3 regions of the Rhodoplanes azumiensis genome follow, and region 3 is predicted to be linked to each of the others. Evidence: riboswitches for the same ligand, from Rfam matches in the RefSeq annotation. Region 3 holds a riboswitch; each other region holds the start of a gene.
What was found. Region 3 has a riboswitch for cobalamin ahead of ACFSOX_RS00620 (DUF1636 domain-containing protein). Riboswitches for the same ligand answer to the same signal wherever they lie in the genome.

Region 1: another riboswitch for cobalamin. It lies ahead of ACFSOX_RS03110 (cysteine-rich small domain-containing protein); the one in region 3 lies ahead of ACFSOX_RS00620 (DUF1636 domain-containing protein).
Region 2: another riboswitch for cobalamin. It lies ahead of ACFSOX_RS11960 (TonB-dependent receptor); the one in region 3 lies ahead of ACFSOX_RS00620 (DUF1636 domain-containing protein).

The regions. Positions count from the first base shown of each region.
Region 1 covers NZ_JBHUIW010000002.1:283,808-287,078, reverse strand. The annotation lists gene ACFSOX_RS03115 (cobyric acid synthase) at 7-1,593, opposite strand; gene ACFSOX_RS03110 (cysteine-rich small domain-containing protein) at 1,590-1,922, opposite strand; cobalamin riboswitch at 2,170-2,394, opposite strand; gene thrS (threonine--tRNA ligase) at 2,669-3,271, shown strand, end outside.
Region 2 covers NZ_JBHUIW010000012.1:66,501-69,771, reverse strand. The annotation lists gene ACFSOX_RS11970 (NAD kinase) at 1-433, opposite strand, end outside; gene cutA (divalent-cation tolerance protein CutA) at 523-858, shown strand; cobalamin riboswitch at 1,074-1,281, shown strand; gene ACFSOX_RS11960 (TonB-dependent receptor) at 1,484-3,271, shown strand, end outside.
Region 3 covers NZ_JBHUIW010000001.1:135,146-138,416, reverse strand. The annotation lists gene ACFSOX_RS00630 (cobyric acid synthase) at 1-136, opposite strand, end outside; gene cobO (cob(I)yrinic acid a,c-diamide adenosyltransferase) at 254-877, opposite strand; cobalamin riboswitch at 996-1,222, shown strand; gene ACFSOX_RS00620 (DUF1636 domain-containing protein) at 1,327-1,866, shown strand; gene cobW (cobalamin biosynthesis protein CobW) at 1,872-2,912, shown strand; gene cobN (cobaltochelatase subunit CobN) at 2,915-3,271, shown strand, end outside.

The DNA of each region.
Region 1 (3,271 bases), on a different contig from region 3:
CCACCGTCACCGGGCGAGCGCGAGGAGCGCATCGAGATCGAGATTTTCCTCGCAATGATCGGCGAGCGCCTCGATCGCGGCCTCGGTGCGCTGCACGAAGTCGAGGCCGGAAGCCTGCGCCCCGACGGACCGGAGCCAGTGGCTGCGGAACGCATCGGCCCCGAACAGGCCGTGCACATAGGCACCGGCGATGCGGCCGTCGGCCGACATCGCACCCTCCGGCCGGATGTGCCCCGCCCCGTCGTCCAACATCAGCCACGGTCGTGACAGACCCGGCCCCGTGGTGCGGCCCATGTGCATCTCGTAGCCGGTGACGCGACAGCCGCTGAAGCGATCCACCGCGTCGACGTCGACGAGTCGCTTGTCGCCGCCGATCTCGGTCTCGACGTCGAGGAGGCCGAGGCCGCGGGTCTCGCCCGACGCACCCTCGTTGCCCTGCGGATCGCGCACCACGCGGCCGAGCATCTGGAACCCGGCGCACAGCCCGAGCACCCGGCCGCCGCGGCGCGCATGGGCGAGAATGTCGATGTCCCAGCCCTCCCGGCGCAACACGTCGAGATCGCTCCGGGTCGCCTTCGAGCCGGGCAGAATGATCACGTCCGTGTCGGCCGGGATCGGGTTGCCGGGCTGGACGAAGCGCAGCGCGACGCCCGGCTCGGCCGCGAGCGGATCGAGGTCGTCGAAATTGGCGATACGCGAGAGCCGCGGCACCGCGACATTGAGGCCACGCCCAAGCGTCTCGGCCGGCCGCTCCAGCGCGAGCGAGTCCTCGGCGGGCAGCCGGTCGGCAGTCGGGAACCAGCGCAGCACGCCGAGGAACGGCCAGCCGGTCTGTTCCGTGATGGTCTTCACGCCGGGCTCGAACAGCGAGAAGTCGCCGCGGAACTTGTTGACGACGTAGCCGACCACGCGGGCGCGGTCGGCCGGATCGAGCAGCGCATGGCTGCCGACGATCGCCGCCATGGTGCCGCCGCGGTCGATGTCGGAGAGAATCACGACCGGCAGGTCGGCCTGCTCGGCGAGATGCATGTTGGTGATGTCGGAGCGGCGCAGATAGATCTCGGCGCCCGAGCCGGCGCCCTCGACCAGCACCAGATCGGCCTCGGCGCGCAGCCGGTCGAGGCTGTCGAGAATGGCCGGCATCATGCCGTGGCGCATGCGGTGATAGATGCGGGCCGGGCAGTTGCCGAGCACGCGCCCGCGCAACACCACCTGCGAGCCGATGTCGGTCTGCGGCTTGAGCAGCACCGGGTTCATGTGGATCGACGGCGCGGCCTTGCAGGCGCGGGCCTGCAGATGCTGCGCCCGGCCGATCTCGCCGAACACGATCTCGCCGTCCGGTCCCGGGGGAAGATCGCTGTCGGCCGCCACGGCGGCGTTGTTGCTCATGTTCTGCGCCTTGAACGGACGCACCACGAGGCCGCGGCGCGTGAAGGCGCGGCAGAGGCCGGCCACCACCATGCTCTTGCCGACATCCGAGGCGGTGCCCTGGATCATCAGCGCGCGGGCGCGGCGCCGCAGCCGCTGCGCGGCGGGCGTGAAGGCGATGCGGGAGACGAGGCCCGCGATCTGGGCGTCGACGTCGATGGTCATGATTTGGTCCGAACGGGCTTCTGCCGGTAAGGCCGAGTCTGCTCCTGCCCGTCCCAGATCACCGGCCGCTCGAGCCACTTCTGGATGAAATTCCAGGCGCCGCGGGTGCCGTTGTGCGGCAGCGTGCAATCCGAGCAGTCCTTGCGCCGCGTCCCGTTGCGGTCGGTGAAGACCTTGTAAGGACCGGGGCAACGGTAAGCGATCAAGGGGCAGTAGCAGAACAGGCAGTTGAACTGCCCGCGCACGCCGGAATGGCAGGGCAGGAACGGACAGGCCGTGTTGGTGAAGCCCTTGAAGGCTTCGTTGGTGGTCGTGTCCTTCGGCTGCATGCGAGGCCCCGGCGTGTGCGAGCGCGGCGGCGACGGCGTCGCCACCGTCTGAACGCGCAGGCGGCCCGCCGGCGAGCGGCATCGCCCGCCGACACGTCGCGCCGCGGATGTGGACGAGGACGGGTTCGAATGCCGGTCACGGCGGCACGGGCCTCGCACCGCCGACCGTCACGCGGACCGATCACGTGAAAACGGAATCAGAGTCGGGTGATCATGAGCGCTCCCCTTTCGACCCACCGTCGAACGGAATGGACCAGCGTCTCCGGCCGGTCTCCTGGCTCACGGATCATGGTCCCCGATCACCTTCCCGGGACTTGCCCTGATGGCGTCCCAGTGGCTCACGATCGGCGACGATCCGTCCACAGTTGCGGGGGCAGCCGCGGCATTGGCGAGAGCTCGTCGAACGAGCGCTCGCCGGACCGCGTTCCCGTTTCACCTCTCGACGAGAGGCACCGAAGACCGTTTCAAATGAGCACGAAGCGGAGTGGCGTGCAAGGGCGGGCCATCCCGGAATCGGGTGCGGACCTTCACGACGGTGGCGATGTCGCCGGCGCGATGACGATGTCGTCGCGGCGCCGTGCGCGAAATCCAGGGCGCGCCACGATCGGCGCGCCGCGATCGCCCCGCGGGCCGATCACGGCCCGGCCGGCCTTGCGCTTCGCCCCCGCCCTGCTATATCCCTCGCGCATCGACAGAATCCGCTTACCTGCGTTCGTAGGCAGCGAGTGAGCAACAGGAGTTTGCGAATGGTCGCCCTGACCTTTCCCGACGGCGCGCGTCGGGAGTTTCCGAACGGCACCACCGGTCTCGACATCGCCAAGGGCATCTCGCCCTCCCTCGCCAAGCGCACCGTCGCGATGGCGCTCGACGGCGTGCTCGTCGATCTCGCCGACCCGATCGAGCAGGACGCCGCGATCGAGTTCGTGTCGCGCGACGATCCGCGCGCCCTCGAGTTGATCCGCCACGACGCCGCCCATGTGATGGCCGAGGCCGTGCAGACGCTGTGGCCCGGCACCCAGGTCACCATCGGCCCGGTGATCCAGAACGGCTTCTACTACGACTTCTTCCGCAACGAGCCGTTCACCCCGGACGACTTCGCCGCGATCGAGAAGACGATGAAGGAGATCATCGCGCGCGACAAACCCTTCACCAAGGAGGTGTGGTCGCGCGACGAGGCCAGGCAGGTCTTTCGGGACAAGGGCGAAAGTTTCAAGGTCGAGCTGGTGGACGCGATCCCCGAGGATCAGACCATCAAGATCTACAAGCAGGGCGACTGGTTCGACCTGTGCCGCGGCCCGCACATGACCTCGACCGGCAAGATCGGCACCGCCTTCAAGCTGATGAAGGTC
Region 2 (3,271 bases), on a different contig from region 3:
CGCGCAGCCGCGTCTTGCCGTCGACGATGACGTCGAGGCGGGCCGCCTGATAGGTCTGGCGGAACAGCGACACCTCGTTGATGGCACGGTACTCGTGGCCGATGCCGTCGACGTCGAGGGCGCGCATCACGAGAGGGTGGATCACGGTCGCCTCGGCGTCGTGCAGGCGCTCCTTCAGCCCGTGCTCGTGATACTCGTTCATCAGGAAGCCGACGGTGCCGCGATGCATCCCGTAGATCGGCTTGCCGGTGCTCATGAAGACGTGCAGGGTCTTGAGCATCAGGCCGTCGCCGCCGAGCGCGACGATGACGTCGGCCTCGTGCGGATCGACATTGCCGTAGCGCTGGACGAGCCGATTCAGGGCGGCCGTCGCCTCGGGCGTCTGGCTCGCCACGAAGGCGATCCGCTCGATCTCGGCGGGCAGATGGGTCATGCGCGGCTCGTGCGGCGGATCGTGCGGCGGATCGTTCGGCGGTTCGTGCGATACCGGCGCCGCACCGCCGCCGACGCGAAGGAGTGGCGATGGAACGGGTGGTGTTCGTCTATACGACCTTTCCGGGGCTTGTCGAGGCGGAGGAGACCGGACGCGCGCTGGTCGAGGCGCGGCTCGCCGCCTGCGTCAACATCCTGCCCGGGATGGTCTCGCTCTATCGCTGGGAGGGCGCGATCGCGCGCGGCGAGGAGGTGGTGATGCTGATCAAGACCCGGGCGTCGCGCGCCGAGGCGGTGCGGGCGGCCGTCAAGGCGCGCCACTCCTACGCGACGCCGGCCATCCTGGTGCTGCCGATCGAGAGCGTCGATCAGACCTATCTCGGCTGGCTCCTGGCGGAGACCAGGACGGACGCCGAGGAGGAGTGAGCCGCGGTCCACCGCGCGCCGTCAGGTCGTTCCGAGGGCGCGCTTCAGCGCGCGAACCCGGAATCCGGGGGCATGCACCGAGATCGTGGTCGGTTTCCGGGATTGCACCGTCGGTGCGCCCGGAGTGACCAACGGGTGTGGGCGGCGTGCAACACTCCTGCGCCTAATGCGATCGGGTCGTGTCATGCACCATTGACGTTCGGGCGGCGTGCGCCCGAAAGTGCACGCGTGCTGGTTCCCGGCGGGCGACCGCCGGGAGGAAAGAGGGAACACGGAACGCGCATCCGCGAGGATCGCGAAGCCGTGGCTGGACCCGCAACTGTGAGCGGCGAGCCGCATCCGTGATGGCCACTGGGAGACCGGGAAGGCCGGATGCAGCGACGACCCGCGAGCCAGGAGACCTGCCCGCACAGTCACCCAACCGGTGGGCGGGAAGCCCCATACGGAGCGGTCTTTCGCAGCGGTGACACCGTGACCGGCGCGGGGACCGCGATGCGCGTTCGTCTCGTGACGCTTCGTCTCGTGAAGCGTTCAGGCACCGATCGGCCATGGTGGCCGGACGGGCGTCTTTCGCGTCGGCTCATGCAACCCCAACCGCATGACCCCTTCGCGAAGGACGACAGGAATGACCCACGACCATCCAAACGGCGGTAGGGCGGCCCGCGCCGCCGGCCTCGCGATTCTGCTCGGCGGCACCGCGATGCTGCTCGCAGGCACGGCGCGAGCCCAGCAGGCGACGGCGCCCGAGACGACGCTCCCCGACCTCTATGTCACCGCGACCCGGCTCGGCGGCACCGGCAGCGCGCTCGGAATCACGGGCGCGTCGACGACCGTGATCACGGCCGAGGAGATCGAGCGCTCGCCGGAGCAGACGATCCCGGGCATCTTGGCACGCGAGCCCGGCATCCAGGTCTCGAACCTGTACGGCGGCGTCAACGGGGCGCGTGCCACGGTCGACATCCGAGGCTTCGGCGCCACGGGCGCCCAGAACACCCTGATCCTGATCGACGGACGCCGCGTCGACCTGCCCGACCTGCAGACCTTCGACTGGGGCTCGGTGCCGATCAACGCGGTCGAGCGCATCGAGGTGACGCGCGGCAACTCCGGCGGCGTGCTGTACGGCGACGGTGCCGTCGGCGGCGTCATCAACATCGTCACCAAGAAGGCGACGGGGCGGCCCAACGGCGCCCGCGCCGAGGTCGCCTGGGGCTCGTTCGACCAGGTCGAGGGGCGCGGCACCGCCTTCGCGTCGAGCGGGCCGCACGCGATCGCCCTCTACGCCAACGCGGTGCGCTCCGACGGCTATCGCGACAACGGCCGGTATCACCAGACCAACGCCGGCGCCGATTACCGCTACACCCGCGACTGGGGCAGCGTCTATCTCAACACGACGGCGAGCGACCAGGTGCTCGGCCTGCCGGCCGGGCGCCGCGTCGACCCGACGCTCGGGCTCAATCAGCTCGCCGGCGACCGCCGCGGCACCAACACACCGTGGGACTTCGCCAACCAGCAGCAGGCGACCGCGACCACGGGCATGACCTATGACATGACGCCGGGAGCCGAGCTGATCCTCGACGGCGGCGTGCGCGTCCGCAAGCAGCAGGCGGCCTATTTCCCCTCCTGCCTCGACACCTTCACGGGGGTCTTCGACACCGGCTGCCGGCGGCAGATCGGTTCCGCCTACGACACGTCCTATTTCGAGTCCTCGCTCGTCACCTCGTCGGTGACGCCGCGCCTGAAGGTCGACACGACGGTGTTCGGCCTGCCGCTGAAGTCGCTCACCGGCGTCGACGTCTATCACACCGACTATTCGTCGCCGCGCGCCCTGATGGAAGGCGCGGCACCGCTGCATCAGTACGACCTCGACCAGACCTCGCTCGCCGCCTACACGATGAACACGGTCACGCTGTTCTCGACCACCGACGTGTCGGTCGGCGGCCGCGTGCAGCGGACCTCGCTGTCGGCGCGCGACGCCGTGAACGCGGCGGCGCCCGGCTATCTCTACTTCGGCTTCCCGACTGTCGTGCAGGCGAACCCGCTCGACGACACCCAGACCAACCGGGCCTGGCATATCGGCATCGAGCACCGGTTCAATCAGCAGCTCACGTTGTTCGGCCGCACCGCCCAGAGCTTCCGGGTGCCGAATGTCGACGAGCGCATCGGCAGCGCGCCCTGGGGTACGCCGAGCAACTTCGCGCTCAAGACCCAGACGTCGCGCGACTGGGAGGCGGGCGTGAAGGTGACGGCCGGCCCGATGGCCCTGCAATGGAGCATCTACGACATGTATCTGAACGACGAGATCTTCTACTCGCCGTTCACCACCACCAACGTGAATCTCGATCCGACCCGGCGCTACGGCTCCGAGGCGCTGGCGACCATGCGGGTCTCCGACACGGTGCGGCTCAAGGGCAGC
Region 3 (3,271 bases):
TGTTCGACATGTTCTGCGGCTTGAACGGCCGCACCTTTAGGCCGCGGCGGGTGAGCAGCCGGGCCAGCCCGGCGACGATCAGCGACTTGCCGACGTCCGAGCCGGTGCCCTGAAACATGAGGGCGCGGGCCGTCATGCGCGTTCCACGGGCGGCCGGCGGGCACGGTCATTCCGGGACGGCGCGCAGCGCCGGGCCCGGACTCCAGTCCCGAGCGCTCCGTTCACTGCCGGCATGCCACCCGGTCCGCCACGCTCAAAACTCGATCCCGGCCTGGGTCTTCACGCCGGCCTTGAAGTGGTGCTTGACCATCGTCATGTCGGTGACGAGGTCGGCGGCCTCGACGAGCGCCGGCTTGGCGTTGCGGCCCGTGACGGCGACGTGGAGGTCGCCTCGGCGCGCCGCGAGCGTCGCCACCACCTCCTCGACCGGCAGGTAGTCGTAGCGCAGCGCGATGTTCAGCTCGTCGAGAATCACCAGGCCGAAGGCCGGGTCGGCCATCAGCGCCGTGGCGATCTCCCAGGCGGCCCGGCAGGCCGCCATGTCGCGCGCCTTGTCCTGGGTCTCCCAGGTGAAGCCCTCGCCGGCCGTGTGCCAGACGACGCGGTCGCCGAACACCGCGAGGGCCGTCTTCTCGCCAGTCGGTCGGCTCTTGATGAACTGGACGACGCCGACCCGCCCGCCATGGCCGAGCACCCGCAGCGCCAGCCCGAAGGCGGCCGTCGACTTGCCCTTGCCGGTGCCCGTGTGGACGAGCAGCAGCCCCTTCTCGACCGTCTTGGAGGCGATCTCGGCATCCTGCAGGGCCTTGCGCTTCTCCATTTTTGCGCGGTGGCGCGCGGCTTCTTCGGGCGTGGGGGCGTCGGCGGTCTCGGTCATCGGAGTCCTCGTCGGGGTGGCGACAGGACCACAGGGCGTCCGCTCGGGCAACCGCCGGATTGACAGGGCGGCACTTCCGCCGCACAGATCCTGGCGCCGACGGTGTCCCGCCCGCCGGGACGTTTCCGCATGCCGCGAAACGCCTTGCTGGTCGGACAAGAGGGAATATCGGAGGCGGCGAGCCGGGACACCCGCGAGACGGGCAACCGGGTCGGCGCCGTGCCGGAGCTGCCCCCGCAACTGTGAGCGGCGAGCCTGCACCGTAGCCACTGGGGGCGGTCCCCGGGAAGGTGGTGCCGGCAGCGACCCGCGAGCCAGGAGACCTGCCGTCGCCTGCCACTGACGCCGTTCCGGGCGGGGTGTTCCGGAGCGAATGTCGGCCGAACGGAGTGCAGGTCCGCTCGCCGCACGTCTCGGGGGATTCGTCTCCTGTCGTCGACGAGTGACCCATGGAGCCAGCCGACCCGGTCGATCCCGCCGTCATGGCGTCCGCCGCACCGTCCCCCGACATCCCGTCGCCCGGCGCGACACCACCCGGCGCGACACCGCCCGGCGCGACGTCGCCCGGCACGACGTCGTCCGCCGCCCGACCGGCCGCGGCCGGCGAGCCCACGATGTTCGTCTGCGTCACCTGCCGGATCTCGGAGGACGAGGAGGTGCGCTCGGGCCAGCTGCTGCACGACGCCCTGGCCGCCGCGCAGGCCCGGGCCACCGCCACCGAATCCGACGGCACCGCCGGCCTCCGGATCGTCCCGTCCGAATGCCTGTCGAACTGCAACCGCGCCTGCACGATCGCGCTCGCCGGCCCGGGCCGCTGGAGCTACGTCCACGGCGACCTCACCCCGGACCACGCCGACGACGTCCTGCACTTCGCCGACCGCTGGGCCGCGTCCGCCAAGGGCCTCGTCGCCTGGCGCGAGCGCCCGCTGATCATCCGCAAGAGCGCCGTCGCGCGCATCCCGCCACTGCCGGCCGCTCAGGAGCCCTGACCACGATGTCGCTCGAGAAAATCCCCGTCACTATCGTCACGGGCTTCCTGGGCGCCGGCAAGACCAGCCTGGTGCGCCACCTGATGGAGAACCCGGGCGGCCGGCGGCTCGCCGTGCTGGTCAACGAGTTCGGCGACGTCGGCATCGACGGCGACATCCTGAAAGGCTGCGCCGACCCGAGCTGCCCCGAGGACGCGATCGTCGAGCTGACCAACGGCTGCCTGTGCTGCACGGTGGCCGACGCGTTCGTGCCGACCATCCAGGCCCTGCTGGCGCGCCGACAGCCGCCCGAGCACATTCTCATCGAGACCTCGGGCTTGGCGCTGCCGAAGCCGCTCCTCAAGGCGTTCGAGTGGCCGGACCTGCGCACCCGCATCACGGTCGACGGGGTGATCACGGTCGCCGACGCCGAGGCGGTGGCGGACGGCCGCTTCGCCCCCGACCTCGCAGCCGTCACGGCGCAGCGCGAGGCCGACGAGACGATCGACCACGACACGCCGCTCGGCGAGGTGTTCGAGGATCAGGTCGCCTGCGCCGACATCGTCATCCTCAACAAGGTCGACCTCGTCGACGCGCAGGCGCTGGCCGCGGCGCGCGACACCGTGCAGGCCGAGATGCCGCGCCGGATTCCGGTGATCGAGACGCAGGAGGGCCGTGTCGATCCGCGCGTCGTGCTCGGGCTCGGCGCCGCCGCCGAGGACGATCTCGCCGCCCGCCCGAGCCATCACGAGCAGCACGGCGAGCACGACCACGACGACTTCGAGACCATCGTGGTGACGCTGCCGGATCACGCCGCCATCCCCGAGGTGGTCGCCAAGGTCGAGGCGATCGCCCGCGACCACGGCGTGCTGCGTGCCAAGGGCTACGTCGCGGTGCGCGGCAAGCCGATGCGGCTTTTGGTGCAGGGCGTCGGCACGCGGGTGCGGGCGCAGTTCGACCGGCCGTGGGCGGCCGACGAGCCGCGCGTCTCGCGCCTCGTCGTCATCGGCCAGAAGGGCTTCGACCACGCCGCCGTCACGGCGGCCCTGCAGCGCGAGCCGGTCTGACGATGCACATCCTGTTCCGCGAGACGCACGGCCTCGAGGAGGCGGCGACGGCCGAGGATCTCGGCCACGCGCCCGCCGATCTCGTCGTCCTGTCGTTCGCGGACAGCGACCTCGGCGCCTTCGCGGCCGGCTGGCGGGCCGGACGCGAGGAGCTGCCGAGCCTGCGTCTCGCCAATCTGGCGCGGCTGCAGCATCCCCTCTCGGTCGATCTCTACATCGAGAGGACGCTGTCGCACGCCAAGGGCATCCTGATTCGGCTTTTGGGCGGGCTCGACTACTGGCGCTACGGGGTCGAGCAGGTGCAGGCCGCCGCGGCGCGGAACAACATCGCGCTGGCGATCGTCCCGGGCGACGGTCGC